DNA from 4 places in the Streptomyces diastaticus subsp. diastaticus genome. Region 4 is predicted to be linked to each of the others. Evidence: riboswitches for the same ligand, from Rfam matches in the RefSeq annotation. Region 4 holds a riboswitch; each other region holds the start of a gene.
The links. Region 4 has a riboswitch for cobalamin ahead of Sdia_RS18130 (prenyltransferase/squalene oxidase repeat-containing protein). Riboswitches for the same ligand answer to the same signal wherever they lie in the genome.
Positions count from the first base shown of each region.

Region 1: it holds a riboswitch for cobalamin, as region 4 does, so the genes downstream of both, Sdia_RS26380 (ribonucleoside-diphosphate reductase subunit alpha) here and Sdia_RS18130 (prenyltransferase/squalene oxidase repeat-containing protein) in region 4, are expected to answer to the same signal.
Region 2: it holds a riboswitch for cobalamin, as region 4 does, so the genes downstream of both, Sdia_RS12120 (cobalamin biosynthesis protein) here and Sdia_RS18130 (prenyltransferase/squalene oxidase repeat-containing protein) in region 4, are expected to answer to the same signal.
Region 3: it holds a riboswitch for cobalamin, as region 4 does, so the genes downstream of both, Sdia_RS30620 (GHMP family kinase ATP-binding protein) here and Sdia_RS18130 (prenyltransferase/squalene oxidase repeat-containing protein) in region 4, are expected to answer to the same signal.

Region 1 is NZ_BLLN01000005.1:2,096,033-2,100,380, forward strand. Features, by position in the region: gene Sdia_RS26370 (carbon starvation CstA family protein) at 1-413, shown strand, start outside; gene Sdia_RS26375 (YbdD/YjiX family protein) at 410-652, shown strand; cobalamin riboswitch at 1,252-1,374, shown strand; gene Sdia_RS26380 (ribonucleoside-diphosphate reductase subunit alpha) at 1,514-3,883, shown strand; gene Sdia_RS26385 (ribonucleotide-diphosphate reductase subunit beta) at 3,883-4,348, shown strand, end outside.
Region 2 is NZ_BLLN01000003.1:829,303-833,650, reverse strand. Features, by position in the region: gene Sdia_RS12130 (inorganic phosphate transporter) at 1-1,215, shown strand, start outside; gene Sdia_RS12125 (hypothetical protein) at 1,247-1,465, shown strand; cobalamin riboswitch at 1,647-1,771, shown strand; gene Sdia_RS12120 (cobalamin biosynthesis protein) at 1,897-2,883, shown strand; gene Sdia_RS12115 (cobyric acid synthase) at 2,880-4,348, shown strand, end outside.
Region 3 is NZ_BLLN01000003.1:2,139,380-2,143,727, forward strand. Features, by position in the region: gene Sdia_RS17410 (cysteine synthase family protein) at 1-247, opposite strand, end outside; gene Sdia_RS17415 (hypothetical protein) at 244-576, opposite strand; gene Sdia_RS17420 (transposase family protein) at 692-1,447, shown strand; partial or broken gene Sdia_RS30620 (GHMP family kinase ATP-binding protein) at 1,621-2,037, opposite strand; cobalamin riboswitch at 2,261-2,412, opposite strand; gene Sdia_RS17430 (ferric reductase-like transmembrane domain-containing protein) at 2,712-3,626, shown strand; gene Sdia_RS17435 (hypothetical protein) at 3,791-4,135, shown strand.
Region 4 is NZ_BLLN01000005.1:61,523-65,870, forward strand. Features, by position in the region: gene Sdia_RS18130 (prenyltransferase/squalene oxidase repeat-containing protein) at 1-2,661, opposite strand, end outside; cobalamin riboswitch at 2,774-2,921, opposite strand; gene Sdia_RS18135 (prenyltransferase/squalene oxidase repeat-containing protein) at 3,216-4,348, shown strand, end outside.

The sequences.
Region 1 (4,348 bases), 2.0 Mb from region 4:
GCTGGCAGAAGGTCTTCTCGGACAACCCGGCCATCGGCTTCTTCGCCCAGCGCGCCAAGTACCAGGACGGCATCGACGCGGGCGAGGTGCTGGCTCCGGCCAAGTCGATGAGCGACATGCACACCGTGGTGACCAACTCCACCGTGGACGGAGTCCTGTCGATCGTCTTCGCGGTGCTGATCATCATCGTCCTGGTCGACGCGGGCCGCGTCAGCTACAACGCGATCCGCAGGCCCGAGTCGGTCAAGATGGCCGAGGCGCCCTTCGAGCAGTCGAAGATCGTCGCCCCGGCGGGGATGTTCCCCACCGCCGAGGAGAAGGCCGAACTGGCCCTGGTCGGCGCCGGGGCCCCCGTCTCGGCCGACGACGGCGCCGGCGACGCCCCCGCCGGGCAGGGCGGCGGCAAGGCATGAGCGGCGAGGCGGCCCACCGCCCCGGCCGCCTTGGCGTCCTGGCGCACCGCCTGCGCGCCGGCGCGCGCTGGATCGGCTGGTACGTCCGGGAGGTGTCGGGCGAGACGGCGTACGAGAAGTACGCCGCGCACCTCCGGCGCCACGACCCGGACGCCGAGGTGATGACCCGCAGGCAGTTCGAACGCAGCCGCATGGACGCCCGCGAGGCGGATCCACGGGACGGATTCCGCTGCTGCTGACCGCACGGCGAAGCCGCCGGCCCTCCCGGGGTCGGCGGCTTCGCCGTTTCCCGGCCTGACCGGGGCGGTACGCGCGAAGGCCCGGCGGACGGTCCGGCCGGTCTCCGGCGAGGGGGCACGGCCTCGGGCCCGGACCGGGGCGGGCCCTTTCGACGGCACCGGGCCGGCTCCCCTCGTCTGGGCCGGCTCACGCCCCCGGCCAGGACCGTGCCGCACCGCCGGCGCCCCACGTCCACCGCCCGAACCGAGTCGTCCCCTCGTCCAGCCCGGACCGCGTCGCACCGCCCTGTCGCCGGCCTCGCCCTCGGGTACCGTCACGCGGCCCCTGGCACCCGGGCCCGGAGCCCGTGCGCGTACGCTCTCCGAGGCCGTCGCGCCGCTTCACGCGCTTCCGGGAGGCGTCCCGCGCGGGCTCTACCGGAAGGCGCCGCCCAGGGCCTTCCCGGTGCTGCTCCCGGGCCCTTCCGGCGGGCGTCCGGGCCCTGTCCGAGGGGTCCTCCGCCCGGTTCGGGCATCCGGTACGGGTGGGTCGAATGGCCCACCTCACGGCACACCCGACACAAGATATGGGGCCGCTTCCCGAGCGCGGCACAAGATGTATGCTCATGCTCGCTGTCGCCGCAGGGGAATCCGGTGGAAGTCCGGAACTGTCCCGCAACGGTGTGTTGGTGCGCTTCTGCGCGCCCGCGAGTCCGAGGACCTGCCGACGGCGCACCCCGGCCGTCCGGCCCGGGTGCCGATGTCGTCCGGGCCTCGTGGAATGGGCTCGCGGACGCGTGCGGAGCCGTGTGCCCCAGAGCCCGGCCGCCCGTCGTATCCGCTGCCCTCCGCGTGGCTCCGTGCCGAGCGAGGGAGAGCTTCATGACCATCGCGCCAGCCGATCCGTCGACGGCCGAGGTGCGGGCCGAGGAGATCCAGGGCCCCGGGGGCGCGCTGCTGCGTACCCTCACCGACCTCACCGCGGATCTCCCCGACACCGACCCCGGCCGGGTCGCCGCCGCCGCGCTCCGGGGCCGCAACGCCGCCTCGGACGAGGCCGAGCTGCGGTCCCTCGCGACGGAGGCCGCCGCCGGTCTGATCTCCGAGGACCCCGCCTACTCGCGGCTCGCCGCCCGCCTGCTGACCCGCACCATCGCCGAGGAGGCCGCGGGCCAGGGCGTCACCGCCTTCACCGAGTCGGTCGCCACCGGCCACCGCGAGGGCCTGATCGCGGACCGCACCGCCGCTTTCGTGACCGCGCACGCCGAGCGGCTCGACGCCCTGGTCGATCCGGCGGCCGACGACCGCTTCGGCTACTTCGGCCTGCGCACCGTGCACAGCCGCTACCTGCTGCGCCACCCGCACACCCGCCAGGTCATCGAGACACCCCAGCACTTCATGCTGCGCGTCGCCTGCGGACTCGCCGCGGACGAGTCGGTCCAGGCCCTCGACGAGGTCGCCTCGCTCTACCGGCTGATGAGTGCCCTCTCCTACCTGCCCTCCTCCCCCACCCTCTTCAACTCCGGCACCCGGCACCCGCAGATGTCCTCCTGCTACCTGCTGGACTCCCCCAAGGACGAGCTGGAGTCGATCTACGACCGGTACCACCAGGTCGCCCGGCTCTCCAAGCACGCCGGCGGCATCGGCCTGGCCTACTCCCGCATCCGCGCCCGGGGTTCGCTGATCCGCGGTACCAACGGGCACTCCAACGGCATCGTGCCGTTCCTCAACACGCTCGACGCCTCGGTGGCCGCCGTCAACCAGGGCGGCCGGCGCAAGGGCGCGGCCGCGGTCTACCTGGAGACCTGGCACGCCGACATCGAGGAGTTCCTGGAGCTGCGCGACAACACCGGGGAGGACGCCCGGCGCACCCACAACCTCAACCTCGCGCACTGGATCCCCGACGAGTTCATGCGCCGGGTCGACGCCGACGCCGACTGGTCGCTCTTCTCCCCCTCGGACGTCCCCGAGCTGACCGACCTGTGGGGGGCGGCCTTCGACGCGGCCTACCGCGCGGCCGAGGCCGCGGGACTCGCCAAGCGGACCATCCCGGCGCGTGAGCTGTACGGCCGGATGATGCGCACCCTCGCCCAGACCGGCAACGGCTGGATGACCTTCAAGGACGCCTCCAACCGCACCGCCAACCAGACGGCGCTGCCCGGCCACACCGTGCACTCCTCGAACCTCTGCACCGAGATCCTGGAGGTCACCGACGACGGTGAGACGGCCGTCTGCAACCTCGGCTCGGTCAACCTCGGCGCCTTCGTCACCGGCGGCGCCCTCGACTGGGAGCGGCTGGACGAGGCGGTGCGCACCGCCGTGGTCTTCCTCGACCGCGTGGTCGACATCAACTTCTACCCGACCGAGCAGGCCGAGCGCTCCAACTCCCGCTGGCGGCCGGTGGGCCTGGGAGCCATGGGCCTCCAGGACGTCTTCTTCCAGCTCCGGCTCCCCTTCGACTCCCCCGAGGCCCGCCGGCTCTCCACCCGGATCGCCGAGCGCATCATGCTCACCGCGTACGAGACCTCCTGCGAACTCGCCGAGAGGAACGGGCCGCTGCCCAACTGGGACCGCACCCGCACCGCTCAGGGTGTGCTCCATCCGGACCACTACGACACCGACCTGGCCTGGCCACAGCGGTGGGAGGCGCTGCGCGCCCGGGTCGCGCGGAGCGGCATGCGCAACGCGCTGCTCCTCGCGATCGCCCCGACGGCCACCATCGCCTCGATCGCCGGTGTCTACGAGTGCATCGAGCCGCAGGTCTCCAACCTCTTCAAGCGCGAGACCCTCAGCGGCGAGTTCCTCCAGGTCAACTCCTACCTGGTCGAGGACCTGAAGCGGCTCGGCGTCTGGGACGCGCGGACCCGCGAGGCGCTGCGCGAGGCCAGCGGTTCGGTGCAGGGCTTCGCCTGGGTGCCCGAGGAGCTGCGTGCGCTGTACCGCACCGCGTGGGAACTGCCGCAGCGCGGCCTGATCGACATGGCGGCCGCCCGGACCCCGTTCCTGGACCAGAGCCAGTCGCTGAACCTGTTCATGGAGACGCCCACCATCGGCAAGCTCAGCTCGATGTACGCGTACGCCTGGAAGAAGGGGCTGAAGACCACGTACTACCTGCGGTCCCGTCCGGCCACGCGGATCGCCCGCGCCGCCGGCGGCTCCGCCACCGCCACCGTCCCGGCGCAGGCGGCCCCCGAAGCGGATGCCGTCGCCTGCTCCCTGGAGAACCCCGAGTCCTGCGAGGCATGCCAGTAATGACCACCCCCGACACCACCCCGGCAGCGAACGCGCACACCGTGGGCACGGCGAAGAACCTGCTCGACCCCGGCTTCGAGCTGACCCTGCGTCCCATGCGGTACCCCGACTTCTACGAACGCTACCGGGACGCGATCAAGAACACCTGGACCGTCGAGGAGGTCGACCTCCACTCCGACGTGGCCGACCTGGCGAAGCTCTCCCCGGGGGAGCAGCACCTGATCGGGCGGCTGGTCGCGTTCTTCGCCACGGGTGACTCGATCGTCGCCAACAACCTCGTGCTCACCCTGTACAAGCACATCAACTCCCCCGAGGCGCGGCTCTACCTGAGCCGGCAGCTCTTCGAGGAGGCCGTGCACGTCCAGTTCTACCTGACGCTGCTCGACACCTACCTGCCCGACCCGGCGGACCGCGCGGACGCCTTCGCGGCGGTGGAGAACATCCCCTCGATCCGCGAGAAGGCGG
Region 2 (4,348 bases), on a different contig from region 4:
TCGACCGGCGCGATGAGGCCCAAGGCCGCGGTGGCGATGTCCGCCGTCCTCAACCTCGTCGGCGCGTTCCTCTCCGTGGAGGTCGCCAAGACGATCTCCGGCGGACTCATCAACGAGGACGGGCTGAAGACGGAGGTCATCTTCGCCGCCCTCGTAGGCGCCATTCTGTGGAATCTTCTGACCTGGCTCGTCGGCCTGCCGTCGAGCTCCTCGCACGCACTGTTCGGCGGCCTCATCGGCGCCGCGGTGATGTCCGCGGGCTGGTCCTCCGTCAACGGCGGCACCGTCGTCACCAAGGTGCTGCTGCCCGCCCTCGCCGCGCCGATCGTCGCCGGCCTCGCCGCGATGCTCGCCACCCGGCTCACCTTCCGGATCAACCGGAACGTGGACGAGAAGTCCACCGCCAAGGGCTACCGCGCCGGGCAGATCGCCTCGGCCGGCCTGGTCTCGCTGGCGCACGGCACCAACGACGCCCAGAAGACGATGGGTGTCATCACCCTCGCCCTGGTCACCGGCGGTGTCCTCGCGCCCGGCTCCAACCCCCCGCTGTGGGTCATCGTCTCCGCCGGTGTCGCCATCGCGCTCGGCACCTACCTGGGCGGCTGGCGCATCATCCGGACCATGGGCAAGGGCCTGACCGACCTCACCCCGCCGCAGGGCTTCGCCGCCCAGACCAGCGCCGCGACGGTCATCCTCGCCTCCTCCCACCTGGGTTTCTCCCTCTCCACCACCCAGTCCTGCTCCGGCGCCGTGATGGGCGCGGGCCTCGGCCGCAAGGGCGGCGTGGTCCGCTGGTCGACCGCCACCCGGATGTTCGTGGCCTGGGGTCTGACCCTGCCGGCCGCCGCCCTCGTCGGCGCGGCCGCCGAACTCCTCACCAAGCAGGGCGACTGGGGCGTCGCCGCCACCGCGGTCCTGCTGGTCGGCGGGTCCTTCGCGATCTGGCTCCGCTCGCGCCGCTCCCCCGTCACCCACGACAACGTCAACGACGTCGAGCCGGTCCAGGACGAGCCCGCGGGCGTCGTCACGCAGGCCATGGCCTCCGTCGCCCCGCCGCCCACCGGCGCGGCCGTCGCCTCCGACGGGGCCACCGTGCCGGCCTCCGGCGACCGGGACGACGACGGTCCCGCGGGCGGCTCCCCGCTCCCCTCGATCCCGGCCCAGCCGGGCCACCCCTCCGCCGCCGCGGAACCCGCCCGGCCGGCGCGGGTCTGACCCGGCCTCGCGTACGTAAGGACTCCTCACCATGGACATCGACTGGGCAGCTCTCGGCTCCGTCTTCGGCGTGAGCCTCGTGGTCACCGTCGCGCTCGTCGGCTTCTTCACCCTCGGCATCGTGGGCCTCTCCAAGAGCGCGAGCGGCGCGCAGGGCGGGTCCGGCGCCGCGGCCAAGGCCGGCGGTTACCTCTGCTTCGCGCTCTGCGCGGCGGCGGTCGCCTACGGGATCTACGTCATCGTGGTCTGAGGGCCACCACCCGCCGGCGAAGGGCGGGCCGGACGCACGGCGTCCGGCCCGCCCTTCGCCGTCCTGGGTGCGTACACCCCGGCTGTGGGCCTCCACACACTCTTCCTCGCAGGTCAACGGCGAGTTGACTGGTGTTCCGGGGCCGTGGTGGACTGCCGGGGCCGAAACACGGAGGCAGCAGAGGAAGCCGGTGCGAATCCGGCGCGGTCCCGCCACTGTCACCGGGGAGCGGCATCTCCGCCGAGCGCCACGGCCCGAAAGGGCTGGAAGGCCAGGGGGTGCCGCCGATCCGGAAGCCAGGAGACTCTCGCCCCCGGTCACGTCGAACCAGGGCGCGGACCCTGAGTGAGGACACACCGCCATGCGTGGCTGCCCGTCGCCGCCCCCTTGCCCACTCCCCCGGTACGCCGAGCGCCGAACGGGCTGAGCCCGTGGACCGGGCCGACCGCGTCTTCGCGTACGGCGCCACCGCCGGGCTGCTGGCCGACGCCCTCCTCGCCGATCCCCGCCGGGGCCACCCCGTGGCCCTCTTCGGCCGGGCCGCCTCCGCCGTCGAGCGGCGCCTGTTCCACGACCACCGGGGCTGGGGCGCGCTGCACACCGCCCTGTGCGCCGGGGGCGCCACCGCGGTAGCCGCACTGGCCGCCCGCGCTGTGCGCCCCCACCCGCGCGCGGCCGTCGCGCTGACCGCCGCCACCACCTGGGCGGTGGTCGGCGGCACCTCGCTGGTGCGTGAGGCCCGGCTGATCGGAGCCGCGCTGGAGGCCGGTGACGTGGCCGGGGCCAGGCGGCTGCTGCCCCGGCTCTGCGGGCGCGACCCCGAGGCGCTGGACGCGGACGCGCTGGCCCGGGCCGTGGTGGAGTCGGTCGCCGAGAACACCTCCGACGCGGTGGTCGGCGCCCTGGTCTGGGGCGCGGTGGCCGGCGTGCCGGGTCTGGCCGGCTTCCGCGCCGTCAACACGCTGGACGCCATGGTCGGCCACAAGTCCCCCCGGCTGCGCCGGTTCGGGTGGGCCTCGGCCCGGCTCGACGACGCCGTCGGGTACCCGGGCGCCCGGCTGACCGCGGCCCTCGCCGTCCTCGCCGGGCCCGACCCGCGCGGCGCCCTGCGCGCCTGGCGCGCCGACGCGCACCGCCACCCCAGCCCCAACGCGGGCCCGGTCGAGGCGGCGTTCGCCGGGGCGCTCGGCGTACGCCTCGGCGGCACCCTCGCCTACGGCGGGCGGACCGAGCACCGGCCGGTGCTGGGCACGGCGGGCCGCGCCGTGCGGCCCGGTGACGTCGAGCGGGCCGCCCGGCTCTCCCGGCGGGTCGGCGCGCTGGCGCTGGTCGCGGGGGCGGGCGCGCGGCTGGCGGCCGGAGCGATACGCGGGCGCGCACGGCGCGCGACGACAGGACAGGGAGGGGCAGGGGCATGAGCGGCGGGTTGCTGATCGCGGGGACCACCTCGGACGCCGGGAAGAGCGTGCTGACGGCCGGCGTCTGCCGGTGGCTGGCGCGGCGCGGGATGAAGGTGGCGCCGTTCAAGGGGCAGAACATGTCCCTGAACTCGTTCGTCACGCGGGAGGGCGCGGAGATCGGCCGGGCCCAGGCGATGCAGGCGCAGGCGGCCCGCGTCGAGCCGACGGCGCTGATGAATCCGGTACTGCTCAAGCCCGGTGGCGACCGCTCCAGCCAGGTGGTGCTGCTCGGCAGGCCGGTCGGGGAGCTGAGCGCCCGGGGCTTCTTCGGCTCGGTGCCCCCCGGCGAAGCGGCCCGGGCGGTGGCGGGCGGCCGCCGGGAGGCGCTGCTGGAGCCGGTGCTGGACTGCCTGGCGCGGCTGCGTGCCACCCACGACGTGGTGGTCTGCGAGGGTGCGGGCAGTCCGGCCGAGATCAATCTGCGCCGGACCGACATCGTCAACATGGGCGTGGCCCGGGCGGCGAGGCTGCCGGTGCTGGTCGTCGGCGACATCGACCGGGGCGGCGTCTTCGCCTCGTTCTTCGGCACCACGGCGCTGCTGGCCCCCGAGGACCAGGCGCTGGTCGCCGGGTACGTCGTCAACAAGTTCCGCGGCGACGCCGAACTCCTGAAGCCCGGCATCGACATGCTGCGCGGCCTCACCGGCCGCCACACCTTCGGTGTCCTGCCGTACGCCGAGGGGCTCGGCATCGACGAGGAGGACGGGCTGCGCGTCTCGCTGCGCGGCGCGGTCCGCGAGTCGGTGGTGGCGCCGCCGGTCGGTGAGGACGTGCTGCGGGTCGCGGTCTGCGCGGTGCCGCTGATGTCCAACTTCACCGACGTGGACGCGCTGGCCGCGGAACCGGGGGTCGTGGTGCGGTTCGTGGACCGGCCCGAGGAGCTGGCCGACGCCGACCTGGTGGTGGTCCCCGGCACCCGGGGCACGGTCCGCGCGCTGGCCTGGCTGCGCGAGCGGGGTCTCGCCGACGCGCTGCTGCGGCGGGTCGCCGAGGGGCGTCCGGTGCTCGGCGTCTGCGGCGGCTACCAACTGCTCGGGGAGCGGATCGAGGACGAGGTGGAGTCCCGGGCGGGCACCGTCGAGGGGCTCGGCGTGCTGCCGGTCCGGGTGCGGTTCGCGGCGGAGAAGACGCTGGCCCGGCCGAGCGGTTCGGCGTTGGGCGAGCCCGCCGAGGGGTACGAGATCCACCACGGCGTCGCCGAGGTGCTGGGCGGCGAGCCGGTCTTCACCGACGCCGGCGGGCGGGCCCTGGACGGCTGCCGGGTGGGCGCGGTCTGGGGCACCCACTGGCACGGCTCGCTGGAGAGCGACGGCTACCGCAGGGCGTTCCTCACCGAGGTGGCCCGGGCGGCGGGCCGCCGGTTCGTCCCCGCCCCCGACACCTCCTTCGGCCGGCTCCGCGAGGAGCAGCTCGACCGGCTCGG
Region 3 (4,348 bases), on a different contig from region 4:
TGGAGGCCACGATGCGACACCGCATCCCGTAGCGGTGGCAGGCGAGGGCCAGCGCGTAGGCGTAGATGCCGCTGGAGCTGTCCATCAGGGTCTGTCCGGGCCGGACCACACCCTCGTCCAGCAGGTGACGCACGGCTCCCAGGGCGGAGTAGATCTTCATCGACTCGAATCGGAGCAGTACGAGTCCGTGGTCGAGGCGCACCAGGTCCGGCGCCTTCAGGGCGTCGGCGACATGGGGGTGGATCACCTGAATCCTCCTTGGGCGAAAGAGCACTGATGGCCCAGCGACGCGAAGAACGCCGTCAGGTCCGAGCGGGTGCGGCCGGAGAAGGGGCGGCAGAAGAGGTATCCGACCAGGCAGCCGGTGTGGGCGACGAAGACGCCGTCGGCTCCGAAACGTCCCTGGTGAGCGAGGACCGTTTCGAAGGTCTCTTTGGGCAGTACCTCTTGGGAGAGCGCCGCGCTCTGCGTCGAGGCGCGGGCGACGGCCACGGGGTCGCGAGCGGAGAAGCCGTCGAGCAGACCGGTGAGAGCCTGTCCGTACGCGTCCGGCCTTCGGCGGTAGAACTGCTGCAATGAGCCCTTTCCAACCTGACGATGTGGGCCGGTGGTTGGCGGGTTATGCGAAGCGGTGAAGCTCCTGGTAGACGGGTTCACGACCAAGATCACCCGTGCCGACCAGGAGCTTCGCGTGCTTGTCTACCCATCGGCGATCGACCTGTCCAGTGACCATCTGCGCCACCTCGCCGGACGCCTGGCTGCGCGCCGTCGTGAGATCGGCACCCGGTGGCGGCGCATCACGCCGGGCCGCCAGGCCCTTCTGGTTCTGGCGCATCTGCGCTGCGGTGACACCTACGCCCAGCTTGCCGCCGGGTTCGGCATCGGGGTCGCAACGGTTTACCGCTATGTCCGCGAGGCGATAGAAGTCCTGGCCACGCTCGCTCCCAGCCTGGCCCAGGTCATGCGGACCGCGAGCCGCCTGGCCTTTGTGATCCTCGACGGCACCCTGCTGCCGATCGACCGAATCGCCGCCGACACCCGGTACTACTCCGGCAAACACAAACGTCACGGCATGAACGTCCAGGTTCTCACCGACCCGTTCGGCCGCCTGCTGTGGGCTTCGCCCGCGCTGCCCGGCTCCACCCACGACCTGACTGCGGCCCGCACTCACGGGATCATCGAAGCTCTCGCCGCTGCCGAACTCAAGTGCTGGGCGGACAAGGCATACCAAGGTGCCGGCTGCCCGGTCCGGGTGCCCTTCCGTGGCCGTCGCCTCAAGCGGTGGCAGCGCCGGCACAACAGCACGCACGCCAAGATCCGCTGCCTCGGCGAGCAGGCCATGGCCACCCTGAAGGGCTGGCGACTGCTACGGAAGCTCCGCTGCAGCACGAACCGGATCACCGACGTGGTGAAGGCCGTTCTCGTCCTGCACCACGCGACAGCGTGAGGTGGGAAAACCCTCAATGTCCTCGTGACCGCTTCGGTGTCCACCACGCCCGGCTCAGTGATGTACGCGGTGTGGAAACGCAGTGCGGTGCCCAGGCGCCGCACTATCCGGTGCCGGTTGCTCAGGTGGAGGGCGAACTCGTCGAGGAAGACGCTGTCGGCACGCTCGATCGACGAGAGGACGCGTAGCACCGTGTCCAGGTCGTAGGGGATGCCGAGGTAGGTGTGGAGGCAGCGCAGCGTGGCCACGATGTCAGCGGTCGAACTTGCCATCCCCACACCGACACGGAGCTCGGACTGATGGCTCCAGGTCCCCGACGGCGGCGCCAGGCCGTGGTGGTCCAGGAACAGGCGAGCGGCCTCGGCCGCCTTCGGGCGGAGCCCGGCCCTCTTCTGCGGGGCGGCGCCCGGGGTGAAGCCCACTCGGGCGGTCAGACCGTGTACCGGAAAAGAGACCAGGGCGATGTCGGAGTCGTCGCCGGAAGGCAGGGGGCCTTGGTACAGCTCGCCCAGGGTCCCATGGCACGCTCCCCAGACCGTCGGCGAGCGCGGAGCGTGGTTCTCAAGGACCTCCGGTAAGGAGTTCAGCACCGTCGGCCCCCCTCTGGCCGACGGGCCACGGCGGGGTCTTCGGTCGGGGAGAAGTGGCGGAAAAGGGACACGGGCTCGCTCTCCTTCCGACGCCGTGCACCAGACACGGGCGAGGAGGAGGACAGGTCGCGGCGCGCTCGCCGCGAAGGCGCCGTGACCGTCGACCCGGTCCTCGAGGTCGCAGTGGTCGGACCCGCCAGACAACTTCGGGCGGGTGCGGCCGGCAGGTGACCGGGCTTGCGGGAAGTGCCACGGCGCCTCGGTCTGGCTGGAGGCCAGGTGCGTGGCGTCGGAGTTCGGGGGTTCTCGCACACCGTTGCGGGACAGCCCCGGATTTCCACCGGGTTCCCTCTTACGCCGTACCAGTGCGGTCACTTGGTACGGAGCGATTGCAGCGTCAGCGTAGACGCGGTGCCTCCGATGCGACAGGGGGCGGTTCAGCGGTGTCCTGATGTGAGTGGTGGGGGAGGGAGGAGCGGTACGGAAGTACACACGTGAGACAGCAGTGTTGATCTGTGGCCGGAAAACGACTGCGTCCGACTGGCCTGTCCCGTCACACTGGGCCCCACGACCTCACCGAGCGCTCGGTGACCGACCCTGGAGGCTTCGCCTTGTCGCCAGAAACGGCTTCCCAGGACGAGACGGAGAGAGGCTCCGGTAAGAACCGGGGCCGTGTGGGAGGGCGCGTCACCCTTCGCGGTGATCTTCGCCTCGCCGTGCCGGACGCCGCCGCCGCGGTCGGGGTCACCGCCGCCGTCTTCGTCTTCCTGTACGTCCGGATGGAGTCCGGTACCTCCGCGACAGTCGCGGTCATGCCCTTCATGGACGACGCCCGCACGTACTGGATCTACCTGCTCAGTCAGGCGTTCGGCTGGTCCGCCCTGTTGTGGGCGTGGGGGACGGTGATGATCGGTCTGCTGGTCTCCGGTACCAGGCCTGAAGCGCTGCGCGTCTCGCCGCAGACCCTGGAGCGCTGGCACCGCACGACCAGCCTCACCACGATGGCGCTGATGCTGGCGCACGCCCTCATGTTCGCCGCGGAACTGGTCCGGTACGAGGCGCAGCTCGGCTGGGCCGAACGACTGTGGGCAGCCTTCGCTGACTCCTTCGTCCCCGGCTGGTACGACTCGGGAACAGGCCAGATCGCCATCCCCATCGGGCAGGCCGCTCTCTACCTGGCCGTGCCGCTGGGGCTGCTCTTCTACGTGCGCCACCGCATCGGAGCGAGGACCTGGCGGGTTTTGCACCGCTTCGTGATCGTCGTCTACGTGCTCAGCGTCTGGCACACGCTGCTGTACGGCACCAACGTCTGGTACGGCGAGTGGCCACGCACCGTGCTCTGGCTGCTCCAGATTCCTGTCGCCGTCCTGCTGCTGGCGAGGCTGGTCGGGCCGGCGCGACGGAGTGAACGGCTGGGCAAACCGGAGTCGGTCCGCCGGCTTTCGGGGTGGACCTTGCGAGCCGCGGGCCGCGTCGTCGTGGCAGGTGTAGCGGTGGCTCTGCTCGTCGTGGCGCTCTCGGGACGGGACGGGGGGCGCGAGCGGCCAGTGGAGCCGCCCTCCACCAGTCCGCATCCGCACCACAGCTGACGGTCCCGGAGGTGGACGACGACCGCCGTCGTGCCGGCGGTCGTACGGTTCAGTCCCTGCTCCGGTTCCCAGGTGTGCGGCTCGCGACAACCTTGAGGACAAAGCGGCATATGACGGGTTCGCATCGATGCGGAACGAGCCCTTCCCCGTCACCATGGCGGACTGTGAGCCACACCGAGAGCCTCGTGCGTGCCGTGCGGGCCCTCCTTTTCGCGCTGGTGTGCGTGAGCCTCGCGGGGAGCGGCCACGCGCTCTCCTCCGCGCATGCGGTCTCCCCGGAGGTGCTGGTCGCGGCGTTCTGGTCGATCGTCGTGGCCGCGTGGTTCGCCGCCGGACGGGCCCGCGGACCCCTCGCCATCTGCGCGGGGACGCTCGGCACCCAACTTCTGCTGCACGCGGCTTTCAGCTGGGCCCACACCGTTCCTGAACCGGGCTCGTCCTCTCACGCGTACCCAGGTGCGCACATGGGAGGGGCCGGGATGCCGGACGCGGCGAACCCCTTCGCCTGAAACACGCTGGCGACCGGTGACACTTCTTCCATGACGGCCGCCCACCTTCTCGCGGCCCTGGGCTGCGCCTGGTGGCTGTCCCACGGAGAGCGGGCGCTGACGCAGCTGGCCCACGTGGCGAGCGCGGAGTTCGTCCGGACCTTCCGCATGCCGCTTCCGGGGCCCTTGGTGGTTGTCCGGCCGCGTAGCTTCCCGGCTCCCCGGTCCGCTCCC
Region 4 (4,348 bases):
CGCCCCCTGCCCGCCGGAGGCGCCGTATCCGCCGGAGGCGCCGTATCCGCCCGAGGTGTCGCCCGGCGTGACGATGTCCGGGACGCCGTCGCTCGGGTCCGGGGTGGGCTGCGGTGAGGTACCGGCCAGACTGCGTTCCAGCTCACCGAAGGAGATGCCGGTGGCACCGCTCACCGCCTGGGCGGACGCGCGCAGGTCGGAGCCGCGCTGCCCGTCCGCCGAGGTGTTGAAGCCGCCGTCGGCATTCTGCTGGCCGGCCAGGAACTTCCGCCCCCCGGCGATCTCGTCGGCGTACCGGGAGGCGTCGAGGGACAGCCCCTGCACCGCGAGGCCGGTGGAGTTGACCGAGATACCCACCGTGCCCGGGAAGCCACCGCCGGGAAGCTGCCGCGAGGCCAGCCAGGCGAGCGCCCGGTCGACGGCCTGCTCGGCCTCCGCGCCGCCCGCCATGTCCAGGGCCATGGCGGCGATGGCGGTGGAGTCGACGTCGGAATCACCGCTGGACGGGATCAGGCTGGGCCAGGCCCCGTTGTCCTGCTGGAGGCTCACCAGGTAGGCGAGCGGTTCCTGGGCCGCCTCCTTCTCACCCGCGCGCAGCTGCGCCATGACGCCCAGCGACTGCTTGAAGACGGACTCGGCGTAGGTGTAGTTGCCCTTGGCCGCACACCCTCTCTTCGGAAGGGTGCTCTTGGCGCAGGTGCCCTTTTCGAGAGCGGCGATGAGGTCCAGGCCGGCGAAGTCGCGGGCGTCGCGTCCGACCGCCTGGGCGAGCAGCGCCGTCTTGCCGATGGCGCCGCCCTGCGCGTAGGCGGTGCCGACACCGGTGTAGTCGCGGATGCTCTTGCCCGCCCCGTCCTTGCCGCCGTCGTCGATGAAGTCGACGATGCCGCGCAGCGTGTTGTTGTCCAGGCCGGTGGCGGCGAGCGCGTAGGCGGTGTCGATGGTCAGGCCGAAGTCCGCTTCGGGGGACTTGGGGTCGAAGAGGTGGTAGTGGCCCTGCTTCAGCTGGGCGGTGTCGGTGAGATAGGCGACGCCCTTCTTCAGGTCGGGGCCCACTCCTGGAGGCGGGGTGCCGGGCTCCGTGGTCGGAGGCTGGGACGTGGGAGGCTGCGAGGTCGGCGGGCCGGTCGGCTCGGCCTTCTTGGTGGTCAGGGTGGCCAGGCTGGTGTGCGTGCCCGCGAGGACGGCGACCGCGGTCGGGTAGGGGGCGGGGTCGGTGGCGCCCTCCTCGAAGCCGAAGCCTCCTCCGCCGAGCTGCTGACGGGACAGCCAGCCGACGGCAGCTTCGGCGCGTTCGGTGTCGCCCAGTCCGTGCAGGGCCTGCGCGGCGTAGGCCGTGGCATAGACGCTGCCGGAGGTGGCGCCGGTGTAGCCGGGGAAGGCTCCGTCCTCGCGCTGGGTCTTGGCCAGGTAGCCGCGGGCCTTGGTGACGGCTTCGTCATGGCCGCCGGCCTGGTCGAGGACCAGGGCCACCAGGCCGGTGGTGGCCGGGTCGCCGTCGCAGTTCTCTCCGGGGCGGATGAGGACGCTGGTGACTCCGCCGTCACGGCACTGCATCTGGGTCAGCCGGTCCACCGTCTCGGCCGCCGGTGCCGTACCGGCGCGCAGGAGCGCGAGGACGGACAGGGCCTGCCCCTCGGTGTAACCGGCGTTGCGGAAGTCGCCCTTGGCGGTGCAGCCGGGAGTGGGCTCGCCGGATTCGGGGCCGGCCGCGCACACGTGGGCCGCCAGGTCGCCGAGAAGGTCGTGTCCGCCGACGGCCCGCGGATCCGCCTCGGTGCTCTCGGCCAGCAGGGCCAGGCGGGCGGCGGCGGCGGCGTCGGGGGCCTCGCCGGTGCCGTTCGGGTAGGCGTAGTCGTCGGCGTGGGCGGCAAGGAAGGCGGTGACCTTGTCGAGAGCGGCGCTCTTGCCTTCGGTGGCGGCGAGGGCGTAGGCCGTCTCCGTGGTCAGGAGGTAGTTGGGTACGTCGCTGCCGTCGTCGACGACGCGTTCACCGTCGGTGAGACGGTCCTTCAGCCAGGTCGCCGCGCCGGTCGCGTCGACCTCCCCCGGCGCTCCCGTCGGTGTTCCCGGAGCCGGGGTGCCACCCGTCTCGCCCGCGCGGACGTCGTCGGGGCTGAAGTCGGGCCCGCCCGTGCCGCCGCCGATGTCCGTGCCGCCGTACACCCAGGCGTCGACATCGCCGTCCTTGAGATTTCGGCTCATGGCGCCGTACTGGCTGTAGGACCACTCGTCCTCGCCAGGCGAGGCGACCCAGTAGGACCAGTACGCGGTCGCCGGCGGGGTGAGGACGCAGTCGTCCCGGTCCGGGGTCGGGTACTGGGTGCCGCCGTCGAAGGAGCCGTGGCCGATGCGGCAGATGAAGCCCGGACCGTCGTGGCCGGTGCCCGTGGTGCCGAAGCCGCCGTCGTGCAGCAGCTCGTAACCGGTGGTCGGCGTCGGGTCGCAGCCGCGCACCAGGTCACCGCCGAACGGTCCGAAGTCGACCGCGACGACGGCGCCCTTCGTGGCGGTGCACTCCCCGATCGGGTCCGCGGCGGCGGACGCCGTGGTGACGAAGCTCACGCAAGCGGCCGCCAGCACCAGGAAGGCGGTCACCAGTGCCGTCAACGGACCGGGTCTCGCTCCCACCCGTCCGTCTCTTCGCTGCACGCTCCCCACCGCGGCCCCCTCGTTGCCTGCCCGGCACGAACGGTGACGTGGGTGAGGGCCTCCGGCGGGGACGGAGCCCACGTACGGAAGCCGGTCGCACCACGCCGTAGTCCGCGACGGCGTCTGTTGCTGATGAACGCTCCAGGCATTCCGGCTCGCCCGGCAGCTGCCGGGCCCACGGTTGCGGGTCAGCGCCGGACTTCGACCGGCTTCCCCTGGAACTCAAGGCGTATCAGGCGGATTTGAGCACGGTTCACCGAAAGCGTCAAGACGGGGCACTAAACCGCCACTTGGGATGCCGAGGGCCCCTCTGGCGGCCGGTAGGCACGTCGGGTACCGTCCCGGACTGCCGAGTGGGGGAACCCGGTGGGAGTCCGGGGCTGACGCGCAGCGGTGTGGGACGGCAGGGGGCCGCCCCGAGCCCGAATGCCCAGGCGGCACAGCACCTCGGAAGCCGGTCCACGCGTCCCGGACGGCGGCCGCACCCGCTGCTCCGGCCCGCGCATCACGAGGCCCGGCGACGGCACGGGACCGGTCGGCGTCCCCCAGCCCAGGAGCAGCCCATGCCCCGTACCGTGTCCCCGTCCCTGCGCCGCTCCGCACTGACCGCGGTGGCCGCGGCCGGCGCCTTCGCCCTGACGGCCGTGCCGGCCTCGGCGACCGCGACACCCACCCAGATCGCCACCTCGAAGACCAACGGCGTCGCCTACCTCAAGACGCTCCAGGCCGCCGACGGCTCATACGCCGGGCCGGGGCTGTCCAACGAATGGGCGTTCAGCGCCTTCGCCGCCGCCGGCACCGCCGCCGTGGACGTCACACCCGGCGGCGACGCGAGCAAGAACGCGAGAACGGTCTACCGCGACCTGCTGGCCACCAGCGGCTGGCCCTCCGCCTCCCCCGTCGTCACCGACTACGAGCGCGCCACCCTCAACGCGTACGCCGCCGGCATCGACCCGGCTCGCGTCTCCGCCTCCCGCAACCTGATCGCCGACGTCTACCGCTACTGGCAGACCGCCGAGCCCGGCTACTTCGGCCCGTCCGCCAACTTCAACGGCACCGTCTTCGCCGCCCTCGCCCTGAACGGCGCCAAGACCCAGTCGGGCCAGGTGCGTGTCCCGCAGAAGTTGCGCGAGTCGATGGTCACCCGGATACGGGCCAACCAGCACAACGACGGGGGTTGGAACTTCAGCAAGGCCGAGGGCAGCGCGACCGAACTGGCGAAGACCTCCGACATCGACATGACCGGCGCCGCGATGGCCGCCCTGTGCGTGTCCGGCGTGCCGAACACCGACACGGACATCGTCCAGGCGAAGGCATTCCTCAAGAGCAAGCTGGTGACGAACAGCGGCGCCTTCAACGCCATGTTCGGCGTCAACACCAACTCCAACGGCTGGGCGGTCTCCGGCTTGAACGCCTGCGGCATCAACCCCCAGACCGGCGACTTCCTCACCTCCATGGGCAAGACCCCGCTGGACTTCCTGATCGCGCAGCAGTTCAACCCGGGCGGCGGATTCAAGTACCTGAGCAGTGACACCAGCCCGTCCTCGTACGCCTCCATCGACGCTCTGCGTGCGGTGGCCGGCGCCGGATTCACCGCCGCCCCGCCCGTGCCGACCACCGCCGGCGCCCCGCAGTGGGTGAGCCAGGGGACCTTCACCTCCGGTACGGCGGCGAAACTCGCGCTGACCGTGGACGA